Regions from separate parts of the Halobacillus sp. SY10 genome, predicted to be linked through region 2. Evidence: a T-box and tRNA genes for the amino acid it is inferred to sense, from the RefSeq annotation. Region 2 holds a T-box; the other holds one or more tRNA genes.
The links. A T-box is a leader RNA that pairs with one kind of tRNA and senses whether it is charged. The one in region 2 lies ahead of argS (arginine--tRNA ligase), so its partner is inferred to be a tRNA-Arg.
Positions count from the first base shown of each region.

Region 1: it has a tRNA-Arg gene. The T-box ahead of argS (arginine--tRNA ligase) is inferred to sense a tRNA for this amino acid. The anticodon was not compared.

Region 1 covers NZ_CP174345.1:2,995,857-3,005,193, reverse strand. Annotated here, with positions in the region: gene ACJA3J_RS15495 (response regulator transcription factor) at 1-405, shown strand, start outside; gene ACJA3J_RS15490 (response regulator transcription factor) at 500-724, shown strand; gene ACJA3J_RS15485 (MarR family winged helix-turn-helix transcriptional regulator) at 927-1,364, shown strand; gene racE (glutamate racemase) at 1,386-2,207, shown strand; gene ACJA3J_RS15475 (GerMN domain-containing protein) at 2,484-3,596, shown strand; gene rph (ribonuclease PH) at 3,737-4,495, shown strand; gene ACJA3J_RS15465 (XTP/dITP diphosphatase) at 4,497-5,090, shown strand; gene ACJA3J_RS15460 (metallophosphoesterase) at 5,105-5,629, shown strand; tRNA gene ACJA3J_RS15455 (tRNA-Gly) at 5,743-5,816, shown strand; tRNA gene ACJA3J_RS15450 (tRNA-Arg) at 5,991-6,064, shown strand; gene ACJA3J_RS15445 (thiol-disulfide oxidoreductase DCC family protein) at 6,413-6,802, opposite strand; gene ACJA3J_RS15440 (hypothetical protein) at 7,184-7,348, shown strand; gene sda (sporulation histidine kinase inhibitor Sda) at 7,433-7,579, opposite strand; gene ACJA3J_RS15430 (tetratricopeptide repeat protein) at 7,932-8,912, shown strand; gene tig (trigger factor) at 9,060-9,337, shown strand, end outside.
Region 2 covers NZ_CP174345.1:831,548-840,884, forward strand. Annotated here, with positions in the region: gene eutH (ethanolamine utilization protein EutH) at 1-933, shown strand, start outside; gene ACJA3J_RS04180 (peroxiredoxin-like family protein) at 957-1,610, shown strand; gene ACJA3J_RS04185 (ribonuclease H-like YkuK family protein) at 1,932-2,441, opposite strand; gene ACJA3J_RS04190 (AAA family ATPase) at 3,311-3,832, shown strand; gene ACJA3J_RS04195 (hypothetical protein) at 3,876-4,106, opposite strand; gene argS (arginine--tRNA ligase) at 4,179-5,861, opposite strand; T-box leader at 5,900-6,113, opposite strand; gene ACJA3J_RS04205 (DUF421 domain-containing protein) at 6,216-6,830, shown strand; gene ACJA3J_RS04210 (thioredoxin family protein) at 6,888-7,217, shown strand; gene proC (pyrroline-5-carboxylate reductase) at 7,532-8,374, shown strand; gene proB (glutamate 5-kinase) at 8,414-9,337, shown strand, end outside.

The DNA of each region.
Region 1 (9,337 bases), 2.1 Mb from region 2:
TTTGATTTGAACACCCATTTCAATATGTTGGTGGAAGCCGACATTAATGGTTTTGTCAGTAAAACGGCAACTAGTGAGCAACTGGTAACCGCGATTCGTTGTGCATGCAGGGATGAGGTGGTTATTCCTATTCATTTATTCAAACAGTTGAGAAGATCAGAGGCCAGTGTAAGCACTCCTTCTGAAACAGAAGAAGGCAACGGTTTTTCTTTGAATGAAAAAGAACAGTCCATTTTACAGGAAGTAGCGTCTGGTTATACGAACAGAGAAATTGCACAAACCCTTCACATGTCGCAGCGAAGTGTAGAATACACCTTAACTGGAATTTTTAATAAACTGAATGTAAGGTCGCGTACAGAAGCGCTCTTCAAAGCGCAGGAACTCGGGCTTGTGTCTAAATCATGAAAGCGTAGCACAGGGCGACCTTCCTGTTCATACGATACAGAGACTAAATAATTCCCCTCATATAAGCTCAGGGACAACAAGGAGGGGTACGCTTGTGAAGGAGGACGGCTATCGGCCAACACAAATTCTTACCAAGCGGGAGCGAGAAGTTTTCGAGCTTCTAGTACAGGATAAGACGACACGTGAGATCGCAAAAGAGCTCTTCATTTCAGAGAAAACTGTGCGGAATCACATCTCGAACGCAATGCAAAAGCTAGGGGTGAAAGGACGTTCCCAGGCAGTGGTAGAACTGCTGCGCATGGGAGAACTGGAATTGTGATCTCCATAGAACAGCTAACCATTGCTATTGAGATGGAGGGGGTCCTTTCAGGTAAGGTCGCGTTTAACGCAGCCATACCTGAAAGGGTTTTTCTTATAAAGAGAAGTTAGACCTTGAATTTTTCTGCTCAAACCATGAGAATGAGATTTATAAAGTATTTTCGTTAGGAGTGCTGAATGTGACAAAATCACAACAGACGACCATGATGGCTGATGTAGAGAAAGAGTTAAGATACATAGCCGGAATTATTAAACAAAGAGGACGAGTTATATTAAATCATTATCCAATTACTGCTCCACAATTTGTTGCTCTCCAGTGGCTTTTGGAAAAGGGAGACATGACGATAGGAGAGCTTTCCAACTATATCCACCTTGCCTGCAGCACGACGACAGACCTTGTAGACCGAATGGAAAAGAATGAGCTTGTAGAGAGAGTTCGTGACCCTAAAGACCGTCGTGTTGTCCGTATTCATGTCTTGGAAAAGGGAGAGAAAATCATCCATGAGGTGATTGAGAAACGGCAGAATTACCTCGAAGAAGTCTTGAAGGGCGTGCCGGAAGAGGATGTAGAAACACTCAACCGCTTACTCCACGTTCTTCATGAAAACATGAAAGAGACAGACAAGGAAACAGACAACTAAGAGATAAAAGAGGGATGCGAATTGAAACAACCGATAGGAGTCATAGATTCAGGCGTGGGCGGTTTAACGGTGGCAAGAGAGTTGATGCGGCAATTACCGAAAGAGACTTTTCTTTATCTAGGCGATACAAAAAGGTGTCCGTATGGTCCTCGCTCAGAGGAGGAAGTTCGAGCATTCACATGGCAAATGGTCAATTTCTTATTAGAGAAAAACATTAAGATGTTGGTGATTGCCTGTAATACAGCCACGGCCTATACGCTTACAGAACTTCAGGAGACGCTGAATATTCCTGTTATCGGTGTCATTGAACCCGGTGCACGTGCAGCGATTAAATTCAGTCGTAATAAACGAATTGGTGTGATCGGGACGGAAGGAACGATTGAAAGTAAAGCCTATCCGAATGCACTCGTAGCGATTGATCAAAACATCCGGGTCAATGGACTCGCCTGTCCTCCTTTTGTACCTATGGTGGAAGACGGAATTCTATCCGGACCAAAAGCTGAAGGAATCGTTTCCAATACCTTGCAGCCTCTGAAAGAAATGAATCATATCGACACCCTTATTTTAGGGTGTACCCACTATCCATTGATTAAGGATCTCGTGCAAAATGAGATGGGAAATCATATTCAAGTGATTAGTTCTGGTGAAGAAACGGCAAGGGAAGCTAGTTTGATCCTTGCTTACCATAAGCTTTTAGAAAAAGGGAACGCTTCTCCTGTTCATGAATTTTATACGACGGGGGATATCGAAAAGTTCCGCCTGGTCGCAAACAGTTGGTTTGAGGAACCCGTACAAATTCTTAAATCTGTTCGAATTGAACATGTTCCGAGCTCTGCTTACTAAAGCAGAGCTTTTTTAGAGTTTGTTATGTGAAATTGTGATCAAAAAGCCTGGCACCTCACAGAAATTTACCGGTGCCTGTCACTACTTTTAGAGCTAGGGTGCCAGGCACCGGTATACCATTTCGAGTGCCTGGCACAGATATTAAAAGTCAAAGATGAACCAGCCGGTGTTCACTTTTTTAAATAGAAGTCTCATTTTCATTCATAAAATTCTCTGGTCTAATCCTTCAGGGGGCTCGTATATATGGTAGTACAATCTATCTCAGGAGGGAAAACTATGAAGAATTACGGCTACAAACCCTTCATACTCGCGGTTTTATTACTGCTGAGTGTAGGGTTACTTTCAGGCTGCCTTTTTGAAGGAGAGCAATCATTAGAGAAAATGGATACACCTGAAGAGGCGGTTACAACAACGCCAGATCCGAGTAGTGATGAACCTCAACCTGAAGGAGAAGGTGAAAATACAGAAGGGGAAGAAGGAGAAGGGACAGAAGGAACAGAAGGTGATGCTTCTTCAGCCACAGTCGCTCGTGAAGTGTATTTAATGGACGCGAACGGCATGGTTGCCCCACAGACACTAGAACTGCCAGCCTCAGAAGAGGTGGCGACACAGGCGCTTGAGTATATGGTAAAAGATGGTCCTGTGACGAACTTACTGCCAAATGGTTTTGAAGCGGTTCTCCCTGCTGGAACAGAAATTCTTGGAGTTAACGCCAAAGAGGATGGAACGCTTGTTGTAGATGTGTCGGAAGAATTCAAAAATTATGCGGCTGAAGATGAAGAGAAAATTTTACAAGCCATGACCTATACACTGACTCAGTTCGAAAATGTGAAACGAATTAAGCTTTGGATCAACGGTCACGAACAGCAAGTGATGCCTGTCGACGGGACCCCGATTTCTAAAGGGGTCTCCCGTGCTGATGGGATCAACCACAGTGTCGGTAACAACACAGATATTATGAACAGTGAAGCGGTGACGGTTTATTTCCCTGCCCAAAATGGGGAACAGGTTTATCAAGTTCCGGTGACCACTCGTGTAGCTAAAGGAAGTGACGAATATACCGCGATGGTACAGGCGTTATTGGAAGGTCCTGAACTCGGAAGTGCACTAATGAATCCTTTTAATGAAGGAGCGGAATTGGTCAACTCTAAGCTTGAAAACGGAGTGCTGACGGTTTCCTTCAATGAAAACATACTGACGAGTGTGGAGGAGCAGCCATCCTTATCTGATGCGGCGTTAGCGAGTCTTGTTATGAGCCTTACTGATCAAGCAGATATTGAATCAGTCGAAGTCCATGTAGATGGAACGGAGCATGTGTTCAATGAAGCTGGAGAGCCATTGGCTGAACCAGTTACAAGACAGGATATCAATGGCGCTGAAGCCATGTAGTCACAAAGTATAGTCAAGAAGCGCTTCAAAAGTGAAAAGCTTTTGAGGCGCTTTTCCATTTGAGCTTTAACTACCTCACGCATGTAATTTGTGTTAAGATGGGCAAGGATAATGGTGTAGGTAAAAGGAGGTCGTTACTGATGAGAAATGATCATCGGGAAGTCAACGAACTAAGAAAAGTAACAATCGAAATGGATTATGTGAAGCATCCAGAAGGGTCCGTGCTGATCAGTTTTGGAGATACGAAAGTAATTTGTAATGCCAGCGTAGAGGATCGTGTACCTCCTTTTTTACGTGGACAAGGAAAGGGCTGGATTACAGCTGAATATGCAATGCTGCCTCGTGCAACCGAACAAAGAAATATACGTGAGTCGTCAAAAGGAAAAGTTTCTGGGCGTACGATGGAAATCCAACGTTTGATCGGACGTTCTCTCCGGGCCGTTGTTGAATTAGATAAAATCGGCGAACGTACCATTTGGGTCGATTGTGATGTGATCCAGGCTGACGGAGGAACACGCACAGCTTCCATAACTGGTGCATTCGTTGCTGTCGTTATTGCCTTAGGCAAATTAGTGAATAAAAAAACGATCAAAGAGCTGCCTATAACAGATTTCTTAACTGCTATCTCTGTAGGTGTATTGCCTGATGGAAATGAGATCCTGGACCTTTGTTACGAAGAAGACAGCAAAGCACAGGTGGATATGAACGTCATCATGACTGGAAATGGTGAATTTGTTGAATTACAGGGAACTGGAGAAGAAGCAACATTCTCCATGCAGCAGCTGCAAAAGATGTTGTCCCTCGCTGAGGAAGGCGTTACAGATCTAATCAAACTCCAGGAAGAAGCAATCGGAGAATGGTCAGACGTCATCCGTACAAAAGCGGAGGCGGCTAAGTAAAATGAAGGAACTAATAGTGGCGACGAAGAACCCAGGTAAAGTAAATGAGTTCCGCCAGATGTTTTCCAAGTACGACATTTCTGTAAAATCCCTATTAGATATTGATCGTTCCATAGACATAGAAGAAACAGGATCGACATTTGAAGAAAATGCGGTCATTAAAGCGGAAGCGATGGCAGAGCATTTTGAAGTTCCTGTGGTGGCTGACGATTCAGGTTTGGAAGTCGATGCATTGAATGGGGAACCGGGCGTTTATTCCGCCCGCTATGCAGGAATAGAAAAAGATGACGGCAAAAATACAGAAAAACTCTTAAAACAACTCTATGGCGTACCCGAAGAAAAGAGAACAGCACGCTTCGTATGTGCTGTAGCAGTTGCGAGGCCAGGAGAAAACACATTTGTTAGAAGAGGAACGTGTGAAGGCGTTATTGCTACCGAACCTCAAGGCACAAATGGTTTCGGTTATGATCCTGTATTCATACCGGAAGGGTCTTCCCGTACGATGGCTGAACACTCCTCTGAAGAGAAGAACGCAATCAGCCACCGTCACCACGCCATACAACAAATTGAAGAGTGGTTGAAAACTCAAAGCTAATCGAGGTGAGTCGTATGCCGAAAGTTTTAATTGTGAGTGATACCCATGGTTTAAAAAACGAAGTGATGGAAATCAAAGAGAGACATCAGGATGTCGATGCCATGATTCATTGCGGAGATTCTGAACTCGCTTATGATGCTGAAGAGCTTGAAGGCTTCACATATGCAAAAGGGAACTGTGATTTCGAACCAGAAATGGAGGAAGAGCAAACCCTTCAGGTAGGAGAAGTGAGGTTTTTGGTAGTTCATGGACATCTGCATCAGATCAAGTCAACGTTGATGCCCCTCTCTTATCGTGCAGAAGAAGTCGGTGCCCAAGTCGCCTGCTTCGGCCATTCTCATTTAGCAGGAGCAGAAAAAGTTGGCGACACACTTTTCATCAACCCAGGAAGCGCAAGGCTCCCGAGGGATCGAGAGGAACCGACTTATGCGATTATGGAATGGGAAGATATCAATGACATACACTTACAATTTTATCATGTGAATGGCGAACCTATGCCTGACTTACACATGACAACAGCACTTGCAGCGAAGAATTAATTTCTTTGCTGCAACCTGTTGACATTTCCCCGTATTCTTAATATAATAATTCTTGTCCGCTTCACAAGACAACAACAAAAACTTGTTTTCTTATAAACTAACTTTTTGATTATGCGGGTGTAGTTTAATGGTAAAACCTCAGCCTTCCAAGCTGATGACGAGGGTTCGATTCCCTTCACCCGCTCCATCACATATTTTAAACTTTAATGAGTATGTCCCAGTAGCTCAGCTGGATAGAGCATGATCGAATATACTTCGAAGCGATACTTCAACGTACCGATTTCAAAGCATCTTGAATTCACCCAAGAAATCGGGACGACAGCCGACAAAAGTTTGCACACTCAACTACATACTATTACATGTCCCAGTAGCTCAGCTGGATAGAGCAACAGCCTTCTAAGCTGTGGGTCGGGAGTTCGAATCTCTCCTGGGACGCTAAATGAAAAAAAGCTGCTACCTTTGCAAATGTAAAGGTAGCAGCTTTTTTATTCAAAATGTATAATAAACAGTGGAGTTCCTCTTTAGAAATAAGTAACAGAGAAAGCTTACAGTCCCAAACAATTTTAATATTGTAAGAGGGGAAGAAAGAAGAAACCCTTGGTAATTTTATATGAATCAGCTCTTTAGTCGTGTACTCAAAATTCTAATGGTAGGAAAGTGTTCCACTCTATCAATGGAACTCAAGCGTATGTAATTAAGTTCATGAATTCTAAGTGGATTATTGTTTTATATAACGAAGGAAGCGCCCTAAAAACAGGACGCTTCTTTTTTGTACCAAGAAGTTCATAAGAAGCGTTTCTTAATTTCTGGTGAAGGCAGTTCACAGGCTTCCAGTTTACCGAACCATTTGTAACGATTTTTAGCTATGAGATTGTAAGCCCGATCCCTTATCTTGTTAGGGACAATAATCAAGGCAAACCCGACCTTCCAAAAACCCTTCAAGGACTTACTTATTCTCAACGCAGCCGAGGATTGAAGGTAAGACTTTGAACCTTCAATCAGGACGATACTGTCCACTTCATTTGGAATTTTATATTTCATCATAAACGATTGTCCGACTTCGCTTTGTTGAGAAGCGAATTTGAAACGTCCTTTAGGATCTCTTTTAATAATGAACTGCACGCTTTGAATGCAAAAATTACATTCCCCGTCAAACAGGACAATCCGTTCCATATTCAATCACCTCTACAAACATTTTATCATGTTTAGTATCAGAGGCTCTAAAAAAGATTTGCCCAAGGGGAGGCACATATCATGTCTTCTTCATACGCTATGGTGTAGAGGAGTGATTCGTTTGATAGCCTTCGCTTATATCCTAATTGGTGTGTTTTTTTGCTTCCAACAAAAAGAACCGATAGACCAGAGTAGAGAAGAGCGGTCCTTATATATGTTTGTGTTATTAGGGTGGGTCATTCTTTGGCCGTTATTCTTATTCCATTTATTACTTAAAGGTAAATAAAGGATAGAGAACATGGTTTTAACTCACATACGTGGTCCTTCTCCCGCACACAATAGAAATGGCTATTAAGCCAAGCGATTTGAGGAGTGATCAGGATGGAGAAGAAGAATGTTCAGTGGTTGCCGATTGTCGCTTCTATCGGAATCGGTGCTGCCACCTACAGCATGATGACTGGTCAGGCAGGGCAGTTGCAGAACGTTATCCCAAGCATTGCTAAAATGTCTGGACAACGTCAAAGCAACCCAACCTCTAATCAATAAAAGAAAGGGTGTGCTTTTTCAGCACACCCTTTCTGTATTCCTCTATAATAACGTTCCCATTTCGAGCGAACGCTTGATGTCGATTCATGTAAGTTGGAGATTTTCTTTAGGCAATTCCATAGATCGCTTATCAATTTCTTTCGTCAATAAGTGGACGAATTCATCATCTAATTGAAGTTTCACGGACTCTATGTACGTTTCCAGCAATGTTTGATCATCTAGCAATGACAAAACGATACATCCCCTTAAATTTAATAATTCGGTGAAATTTTATTCACATTTATTTATTTTAGCAAAAAAAACGAAATCATCATGAGTATAAAGTCCTGTTTTTTGCTAATATGAAGCAAATTTGGATATTATATTGAGATAAAGTTCACGAATGCTTTTTGGAAGTGTTTTTTTGTGTCTGTCCATAACGAATGATGACGAATTTCCCTTTTAATTCAGATACAAAAGTGTTTTCTTTGTGTTTGTTGTGAATATACTTTAGTATATCCTAATAAGCTGAATGAATAGAGGTTTGAAAAATATACAATAAGGTTAAAATGAAGGAAGTATAAACTCTAGGGAAGGGTGTCTTATGGAAAATAAAAACGGGAACTTAGTGATGTTCCCAAAATGGAAAACCGCTCTGGAACGAGTGGGGTTGGAAGCATTGAAGGAAAAAAGGTATAAAGATGCTTCAGAAGCCTTGGAGCCCCTTGTTGAGTATGGCGTTGCAAATGCGGATGTCATTACAGGACTTCTGATGAGTTGGATTGAACTTGGATTGTTCGATGAAGCAGAAGAATTATGTCAAAAGCAAATGAAGGAAGATTACGAACAGTACTATCATTATTTACATATCTATATCACCATCTTATTTCAAAGTAACCAGTATGAAGAAATCATTAATCTTTTGGAAGAAGTGTTCGAATCAGAGGATATTTCTCATCAAAGCCGTACTCAACTCTGGCAGATGTTTGAGGTGAGCCGGAAACTTTTGGAAGATCGTCATAAAGAAGAGGGTACGAAGTATTTTGATGAATTTAAGCATGCATTGGATTCAGATGATATACATAAGCAGTGGCAAGCGATTGATCAATTGAAAAAACAATCCCCTGACCTTTTTGCAGATGAGTTTCAACGCGTCTTAATGAACGAAACGGTCCACCCGATCATTAAATCTTCCATTTTAGAATGGTTCAGAGATGCAGGTTGGAGTCAGGAGCTCACCATTAAGAAATTTGGCCAAACATCTACTGTCGTCCCTTCGGATTTAACACAGCTTCATTCTGATTACATCATTAGACAGATTCAAATGAGGCTCGGTCAAATTGAACAAAACAACCCGACGATGTATGAGATGATTAATCGTCTTTTATATCATTATTGCTATGTACGATATCCAATATTTCCTAATGAAAAGGAAGTCCCGATTCTTGTCGAAGCCCTTAAACAATTAGGGCATGAATATTTACAGCTTCCATTGTCTGTGAATGAAGAATTGGAAAACGTAGAGAAGTACAAATCTGAAATCGAACTATGTGAACAGCATTACGTATTGATCGTTGGGGAATAAATGAAAAAGGTCACGTCTTGAAAGGCTGTAGGATTATGTTATAATGTAGTGGTTGCAAACGAGATTCGTATGTAAAAAGAGTCATAGAATCATCAGATCATCGTCTTCGGACGAAAATGAATGAATAGATGTTGGAGGGAATTTTTTATGTCAGCAAAATGGGAAAAGCAAGAAGGCAATCAGGGGACTTTGACTGTAGAAGTACCTGCAAGTGAGTTCGATAAAGCACTTGACCAAGCCTTCAAAAAAGTAGTTCAACAGGTACAGGTACCTGGTTTCCGTAAAGGTAAAGTACCTCGTAAACTTTTCGAACAGCGTTTCGGAGTGGAGTCTCTTTATCAGGATGCCCTTGATATTGTTCTTCCACAAGCTTACACAGAAGCTGTAGAAGAAACAGGAATCGAACCTGTCGATCGTCCAGAAGT
Region 2 (9,337 bases):
CTGGCCCCTGTCATCCGCCCGTTGTTTTTATGGTTCGGGGCGGATCCTTCGATGTTTGCATCCATGATGCTTGCTATTGATATGGGTGCCTACCCTTTGGCAGAATCTCTAGCTGTGGAAGAGGAAGCGGCCACTTTTTCCTGGGCACTCCTCGGTACGATGATGGGACCGACGCTTGTTTTTACAATTCCTGTTGCGCTTACGATTGTAAAAAAAGAAGATCGGCCTTTCTTTTCAAAGGGAATTTTAGCAGGTTTAGTTACGGTTCCGATCGGATGCTTTGTCGGTGGTGCACTGGCAGGATATGAAGCGGCGTGGATGTTACGTAATTTGACGCCGGCTATCTTGCTCTCCGGCTGTATCGGGGCGGGATTATGGTTGTTCACGAACATAACGATCCGGTTATTTTCTTATTTCGGAAAAACCATTGAAATCATCATCATTACAGGTCTTGCTCTCATTATTATCGAAACGTTGACAGGGTTCGTTGTCCTGCCGGGGATGGCTCCTTTATCGGAAGGGATCATCATCGTTGGAAGGATTACCGTTACATTAGCTGGTGCTTATCCTCTTGTCGCTTTCATCAATCAGCGGGGAGAGAGATGGATAGGACAACTGAGTGAAAGGTTAGGCATGAATGCTACGTCCTTAACAGGGCTGATCGCTTCTACGGCACATCACTTACCCATGTTAGCGACGATGAAAGATATGGATGAACGAGGGAAAACGGTCAATGCTGCCTTTGCGGTGAGCGGGGCGTTTGTCATCGGCAGCCATTTTGCGTTCGTGGCTAGTGTAGAAAGGGATATGATTTTCCCAGTATTGGTTGGTAAATTAACAGCTGGGGTATTAGCCGTTGGTCTTGCCTTATGGATGACGAGAGAGAGCAAATCAGTTTCTTCGAGTGTCGCACCCCTATATAATGAAAAGTGAATCCGCTGAAAAGGAGTTTTTTCATGAAGACAGAAATGAGAAAGCATTATAACGATTACATTGAAAAATTCAAGAAAGCAACTCCTGATGAAATACAAGAAAAAATGAAGAAGGCGATTGATGAACTTGAATCTTCAAATGATGGAGAAGGTTTGTCAGCAGGAGAGAAAGCGCCAAACTTCAACTTGCCTGACGCGAAGGGGGAAACGGTCGAGCTTTATGAACAATTAAAAAGTGGACCGGTCGTCCTTACTTTTTATCGCGGAGGATGGTGTCCTTATTGCAACATGGAACTGAGAGCCTATCAGCAAATCCTAGATGAGATTCATGGAGAAGGAGCTGAATTGATTGCGATTAGTCCACAAACCCCCGATCAGTCACTGACGACACAGGAGAAAAATCAACTGAACTATCATGTGGTGAGCGACGTTGGGAATGAAGTGGCCAATCAATACAATTTAGTGTACCAATTACCAGATTACCTTGTAGAGGTATATAAAGACAAAGGGCTGCAAGTGGACAAACATAATGGCGACGAAACTTGGACCCTGCCTGTCTCCGCAACATATATCATTGATACAGATGGGACGATTTTGTATGACTATACGAAGGCTGATTATAAAGATCGAGCCGAACCGTCTGACGTTCTTGAAGAATTGAAAAAAATAAATACGTAAGAACAAAGCGCCCTCTGGATCCAGAGGGCGCTTTGGTATTTTTTGTTTTACATAAAGAGATTCAGATTCATAAAAAAGAAATAGGCAGCAAGGACAAATATCAGGATACAAGACTGCAGGCAAATCCCAAGGATGCTACATACCTTTCCGCCTAAGGCGAAACGGTATCCCGGTTCTTCGGTGGAAAGTTTACCGAGAGCTTTATTTGCAAAAAGTATCCCTACCCATCCAAGAATGATACCGATAAGAGGAAGAAAGATGGACATGATTCCAAACACACAAGAGGTAACGGCTTTTTGATACAACCATGATCACCTTCCATTACTTTGTATATCGATTGGCATAACTGCTTGCGACAATGGAATCCGGTTTGATCTTCGCTTCCATTCCGAGCGACTCGATTCTTGCCATCATTTCATTTACATAGACTCTTGTCCTGTTTCGGTCTCCACTCCCGATATCGATGTGACCTTCGATTGTAAACGTTGCTCCTTTATAAATATAAGGGAGGACGACTTCGATGAGATCATTCTTCTTCTCTTCCGTAAATAAGGCAGCCACTTGCTCCGTTAAGGACGTTTCATAGGAAATACGTTCATGCAATGTCGTCATTTCTCTGTGTACCACTTCTTTGCGGAAACAGGCCCAGGCTCCTTTTCCAACTCGTTGGATGACAATACCGGTAATGAATAGGGTGTGGGAGGGGTGAACTTGGGAATCGGTCCCCATCATGAGCTTGTAATCCCCGATGGGCTCACTTTTCATAAACGTTAGAATATGAGAAAACACTTCTTCAAACTTCATTTTTTTATGCGTGAGGTTTTGAAACATATGGGATTGGTTCACATTAGCCAACTCCTTAAATTTTTCAAAAGAAAGGGATTGTACGTCAATGAGCTAGTGACCATTCTGTTATTAAGATATTCATAGACCTACTCGAAAGATAACATGAATTTATCGAGAGTATGTGTCAGTGTTGAAAAATTTATGTGCATTTTCACTTAGAAAAAGTTTTCCTCCCCCGTGTGACAAAGGAATCACCACTGTAAATCGAGAAGGAGTATTACACAAAAGTTCATGAACTAAGTGTTCAATTAAAGCTCCCGATTGTGGAAGACTCAGTTTCGAGACTTTTGTTGGGTGGATGGGGGCTGCGGGGAATAGCTCGCTTTCCGCGGGAGCGCGGTGAGCACATTCCCCGCAGCATTAAGGGCAGCCTTACCTAGTTGAAATAATGAATGACAATTCCTGACCATGGATACGGGGTCAGGGAAACGACGATTTGCAGTGTTTTGGATCAGTCAGTAGAAAAACACACACGTTCGTGTCTCCATTCGCTTTTCATGCGGACGTTTCCCAGACCCTGTTCCCACACCATATTCGTGCAGAATCTATGGTTAAAACGACTCTATCACGGCGTGGATGAGCAGGTCTTTCATTACCGAACTTGGCAGGTTACTATTAGAGGGATTTCGAGAATCTCGTATGGTAAAGGGGCGGAGGGAAACGGTGAGACTCCTGTGGGAAGTGCGTGGTAGATGAGACCCCGCAGAGCGTTAGCACGAGGAGGCTCATCACTCGCCCACGGAAAGCGAACCTTTTCCCGGAGCCCCTAAACTCCCACAAAAGTCTCGAAATCGAGTCTTCAAGTATACTGCCATATACTTGAATAGAAAAAATGAGTGAAAGGAGGGGAGGAGATGGTGGTTGAGGAGATCATTCGAAGAATTCCTTTATTAAATGAAGGAGAAAGATTCGTATTAGGAATCGATGGTTTGAGTCGTTCAGGAAAAACGACGTTTACGGAGAAAATAAAAAAGGAACTACAGAAAAAGTCTATTCCAGTCGTAACGTATCATATCGATGATTATGTTGTGGAAAGAGAGAAGAGGTACCATACAGGATATGAACCATGGTACGAATATTACTTTCTACAATGGGATGTCAAAGCGTTAAAGAAAGACTTATTCGAAGCACTAGAGAAAGAGAGTACATTAGTTATTATGGAAGGCGTGTTTTTACAAAGGAAGGAATGGCGAAGTTTTTTTGATTTTATGGTCTATGTACAGTGTTCGAGAGAATTAAGATTCTCAAGAGAAAGTGAGGAAACGAGAAAGAAAATCGACAAATTCAAAGAACGGTACTGGAAAGCGGAAGATTACTACATAGCAACGGTCGAGCCTGAAAGACAAGCTGATTTTATTGTGAAGTCTTCTTTGTGAAAACAAAAAAGGAGAAAAGGCGCACCTCTTCTCCTTAAACGTGTTAAAAAATGAAAATCCACATAAGAATGACTGTAATGACAAACGTGATGGCGTAGATGGTCGTCAGTAACGGAATGCTCCCTGTGTCACTTCCTGCGTTTTTCAACTGCTTGGCGTCATCTTCTGGTGAAGATGTGTTTTCGGGTTTGTTTACATTTTTAGCTATAACGATCGTGCCTATCAATGCGGCTACCGAGGCAATAATGGCAAGTCCATAATAAATCGGGTACATAGGATGAGCTCCTCTCCCTTTTGTTACTTTTATTATAATAGAAGAAAGGTGGAAGTGCTAAAGTTCTCTATGTTACATATTTTCAGGTGCCTGGATCCCGAGGATGGACAAACCATCTTTTAATTGATAGTTAACGGCATAAATCAATGATAGAAGCGCTTGTTCTTCCTCACTTCCCACCACTTTTGTATGGGCGTAAAATTTATTGAAATGACGTGCGACATCTAGGATGTGTCTCGCAAGCTTGGATGGATCATATTCTTGATATGCCTTCTCAATCACTTCTGGGAAAAGACGGATGGTTTTAATCAATGGCCACGCGGCTTCTGCTTGGACGTCTGTGACAGGATGTTTGTGATCAAAGTTCCCTTTTTCTAACAAAGATACGGTACGCGCGTAGGTATATTGGATGTATGGAGCCGTATGGCCTTCAAAGGTAAGCATATCCTCCAAGGAGAATTCCACATCATTGCGACGATCGTGTTTAAGGTCGTGAAAGATGACGGCACCTACTCCTACTTGTTCCGCGACCTTTTGAGCATTCTTCAAATCAGGATTCTTTTCTTTTATATTTTTGGCTGCCTGTGAAATAGCCTCCTGGAGCGCTTGTTCAAGTAAAACGGTCTTCCCCTGGCGAGTAGACATTTTCTTGCCATCTTGAAGCATCATTCCAAAGGAGATATGTTTTAATTGATCCGCCCAGGAAAACTCTGCTTTTTTCAATACATGCTTGATCTGCTGAAAATGAAGGGTTTGCTCATGACCAACGACATAGAGTGCTTCATCAAAATCATATGTCTGCTTGCGATCAAGCGCAGCTGTTAAATCTCTCGTTGCATAAATGGTCGTGCCATTACTTTTTCGAATCAGGCAAGGAGGTAACGCTTCCTCATCGAGGCGGACGACTTGTGCGCCATCCGATTTTTCCAACAATCCTTTTTCCCGCAGCATGTCGATGGTCCCATCCATCTTGTCATTGTAGTAGGCTTCGCCACGGACCAAATCGAATGTGATGCCTAAGAGTTTATAAATCTTTTCAAACTCTTCCAGAGATACGGCTTTGAACCATTTCCACAAGGTAACAGCCTCTTCATCGTTATTCTCCAATTTCTTGAACCATTCTCTTCCTTCTTCAATCAAGGATGGATCCTCTTTCGAAGCGTGGTGAAATTTTACATACACGCGGGTCAATTCTTTAATCGGCTTCTGTTTGAGACTTTCTTCCTCGCCCCATTTAAGATAAGCGGCAAGTAGTTTCCCGAACTGTGTCCCATAGTCTCCGATATAATTGATCTTCACCGTTTCATATCCACATTTTTGTGCAAGGTTAGCGAGAGCATTTCCAATGACTGTAGACCTTAAGTGCCCCATGGAAAAAGGTTTGGCAATATTCGGAGCTGACATATCAAGAACGACGGTTTTTCCTTTTCCGAATTCGTGAGCTCCATAGGCTTCTGGATCTTGGTAAAATTGTTTCAATGTGTGTTCAGCGACAAACTTCTGATCAAGAAAGATATTGATATAGCCGCCTACTGTTTGCACTTCTTTAAATATCGGATGTTTTAAATGACTGGAAATCTCTTCAGCGATCAGATGCGGGCTTTTTTTCAATGTCTTTGCCAGCGGAAAACAAGGAAAAGCCAGGTCGCCGTGGTTTGGCTGCTTAGGAGTTTCAATCTGTTGCTGCACCCAATCTCGCTGATAATCCTCCCCAAGGATATGAGCAATTTGCAGGGCAAGTATTTGTTTTTCCATAAACGACACCTCCATAAAATAAAAAACCTCGTCTCTAAAAAAGAGACGAGGCTTGTGCTCGCGGTACCACTCTTATAGCTATCGTATAGCCACTCGATGTTGTTAACGGGGACGTCCCCGGCTTTTCCCTACTCCATGATTCAGGAAAGCTTCTCAAAAGTCCGTTTCACTACAGAAATCCTGCTCAGGCTTCCACCAACCCTGAGTCGCTGTTCTGTTTCTGGTAGCTACTCTCTTTTTCCTAGAATTTCTATATTTGAAAAGATTATAGCGGAAAGCATTCCCATTTGCAATCCCTTCCTTGCGAATATCCTGGTTTATTTAGGTGAACATACGATATAGAGGTGATTGATGATGGATTGGATTTGGAAAGCCGTTCTCATTATTATTGTAGGAACAATCATTCTACGTATTGCTGGCCGGAAGTCTATTTCTCAGATGACGTTATCACAGACGGTTATCATGATTGCAATCGGTTCCTTATTGATCCAACCTGTCGCGGGGAAAAGTATATGGGTGACGTTCGGCGTGGGGGGAGTACTTGTTCTTACACTGATGGTTATGGAATTCAGCCAGGTGAAATTCGATTTTATGGAACGTTTCCTCACAGGCAGGTCTGTTTCCATTATTGAAAACGGACAGCTGAACGAGAAGAATATTAAGAAGTTACGTTTTACCGTCGACCAACTGGAAATGAAGTTAAGGCAGAGCAACATCACATCCATTGATGACCTTAAGTCGGCGACCCTGGAACCAAACGGGCAGGTCGGGTATGAATTGAAAGAACATAAAAGGCCAGCGACAAAGCAGGATATTGATGATTTGTACCAACAAATCCTTTCGTTAAAACAGATGTTAAATCCCGATCAGGCTACACAGATCCCAACTGCAAAACCACCTGCTGAGGATTTATTTAAAGAAGTAGAAACAAAGCAGCACCAGCAGGTTCATCCTGATCGCTTGAATTAAGTTTCCATACAGGCATTTCGATCTATTCCTTGATATAATGGAGCAGAGGTGAGAAAAGTGGAATCCATAAACACCATTGAAGAACTCAATACGTTTGTTCAAGAAAAATCGCTTTCGATTGTCTATGTTTCGAGGCCGGGATGTTCGGTCTGCCATGGTTTGCTTCCGCAAGTGGAAAACTTGTTGAAGGAATATCCTGACATTGAGTCCAGGCATGTTAACGCTGATGAAGTTCCACAAGTGGCGGGAGAGTTTTCTGTCATGACGGTGCCTGCCGTTTTGATCTACTCCGAAGGGAAAGAACTATTCCGCAAAGCACGCTTTGTTCCAATCGGGGAGCTGAACCAGCAACTGGCTAAACTGAATCATTTCATTAATGAAGAATGACCATCTGTTGATTTCCTCAACAGGTGGTTTTTTCTGTTTGCATACAAAAAAATAAAGTCTGATAATTCCCTCAATTTTGCTTTCTCCGGCTTTTCTTGAAAATTCAATGCCCAAATATATGTCTGAGGCGAGATTATTTGCGATGAGAAGCGATGAAATGGAAATACCTCGCAGTGAAACCGTTTACACTAACTAATTGGCGTATATAGACCCGACTTGCCAAAAACCCCTTGAATAAGTTTTGCCCAGTGTTATGATGAAAAACGTCTTAAATAAAGCGAACAAAAAATGCGAACGGGAGAGATTAACCCAATATGATTAAACAAACGATTGCTTTTCTAGGTGCAGGCTCAATGGCTGAAGCGATGATTTCAGGCATGGTGGAATCCGGTAATATTCCAGCTGAGAACATCATCGTGACCAATAGAAGTAATCAAGAACGTTTAAACACAATCAATTATAAATATGGCGTACGCACGGTATTGAAAGATGAATTGAACTTTGCAGAAGTCGACCAGTTCATTTTGGCGATGAAGCCGAAAGATATTGATGCTGTACTTGCCGATTTGAAAGATAAATTGACAGCAAACCAAGTACTTGTTTCTGTACTTGCGGGAATCTCAACATCTTATATGGAAGAACGATTGAATGAAGGCCAGCAAGTCATCCGCGTAATGCCGAATACGTCAAGCATGCTTCGCGAATCAGCGACAGCCATTACGCCAGGGCGTTTTACGGATATGGACAATGTACTTGTTGCAAAAGAATTACTGAAATCCATTGGCGAAGTTTTCGTCATTGAAGAAGATAAAATGGACGTTTTCACAGGAATAGCGGGAAGCGGACCAGCTTACTTTTATTACTTGATGGAACACATTGAAGAAACAGGCCGTGCAGAAGGCATGGATCGTGAAACTCTTCGTGAAATCGGAGCTCAAACATTGCTTGGAGCAGCAAAAATGATGCTGGAACGCGATGAAAGCCCGACTGAATTACGTGAAAATGTAACATCACCGAACGGTACGACGGCAGCAGGGCTTAACGCTCTTGATCAGGCTGGTGGAGGTTACGCCATTTCTGAAGCAATTAAAGGAGCAGCCGGTCGTTCGAAAGAGTTAAGCAAAGAACTTGAAGGACTACTTGTAGGCAGTAAGTAAACGAAGCCAATCGACGCGAAAATGTTAAACAGGAGTGATATGTTGAGTCAAGATAAAAAAAGGGTAGTAATTAAAATAGGGAGCAGTTCCCTCACCAGCATGCACGGAGAAGTCAGCCGCCGTAAATTAGAAAAATTAGTAGATGAAGTCGTCCAACTAAAAGACGACGGCCACGAAGTTTTACTCGTATCCTCAGGAGCCGTAGCTGCAGGTTATCGTAAACTCGGTTGCCTCGAGCGCCCGAGCTCTTTACCTGAAAAGCAGGCAGCCGCATCCATTGGCCAAGGATTGTTGATGGAATCTTATTCCGATCTTTTCCTATCCCACGGTTATATGGGTTCTCAGATTCTCATTACACGTAGCGACTTCTCTGATGAAGACCGCTATAACAATGCACGTAATACGATTAATGTCCTACTCGAACGCGGCATTATTCCAATCGTCAATGAAAATGACACCATTACAATCGATCGCTTGAAATTCGGAGATAACGACACTCTTTCTGCTAAAGTTGCAGGTCTTGTCGATGCCGATCAATTGGTCATTTTATCCGACATTGATGGACTTTACGATGCAGACCCTAGAAAAAATGAGGACGCGAAACTACTTGATAAAGTCCACGAAATTACCCCGGAAATTGAAGCCGCAGCTGGTGATCCAGGTAGTGCAGTCGGAACAGGTGGCATGAAATCCAAAATTGACGCATTTAAGATTTCCATGGCATCCGGCATCTCTTCCTTCTTAGGAAAAGCCAACACACCAAACATTGTTTATGATGCTGTATACGGAAATGCAACAGGAACTTATTTCGAAACAACGACAGATGCCGAAAACCTTGATCAGAAGAAACAGTGGATTGCGTTCAACTCTGGACCGGAAGGCGAAGTCATTATCGACCATCGCGCGAAAGAATCAATCGTTGATATGAAGAAGAGTCTTCTACCGATGAACGTTCACCATGTA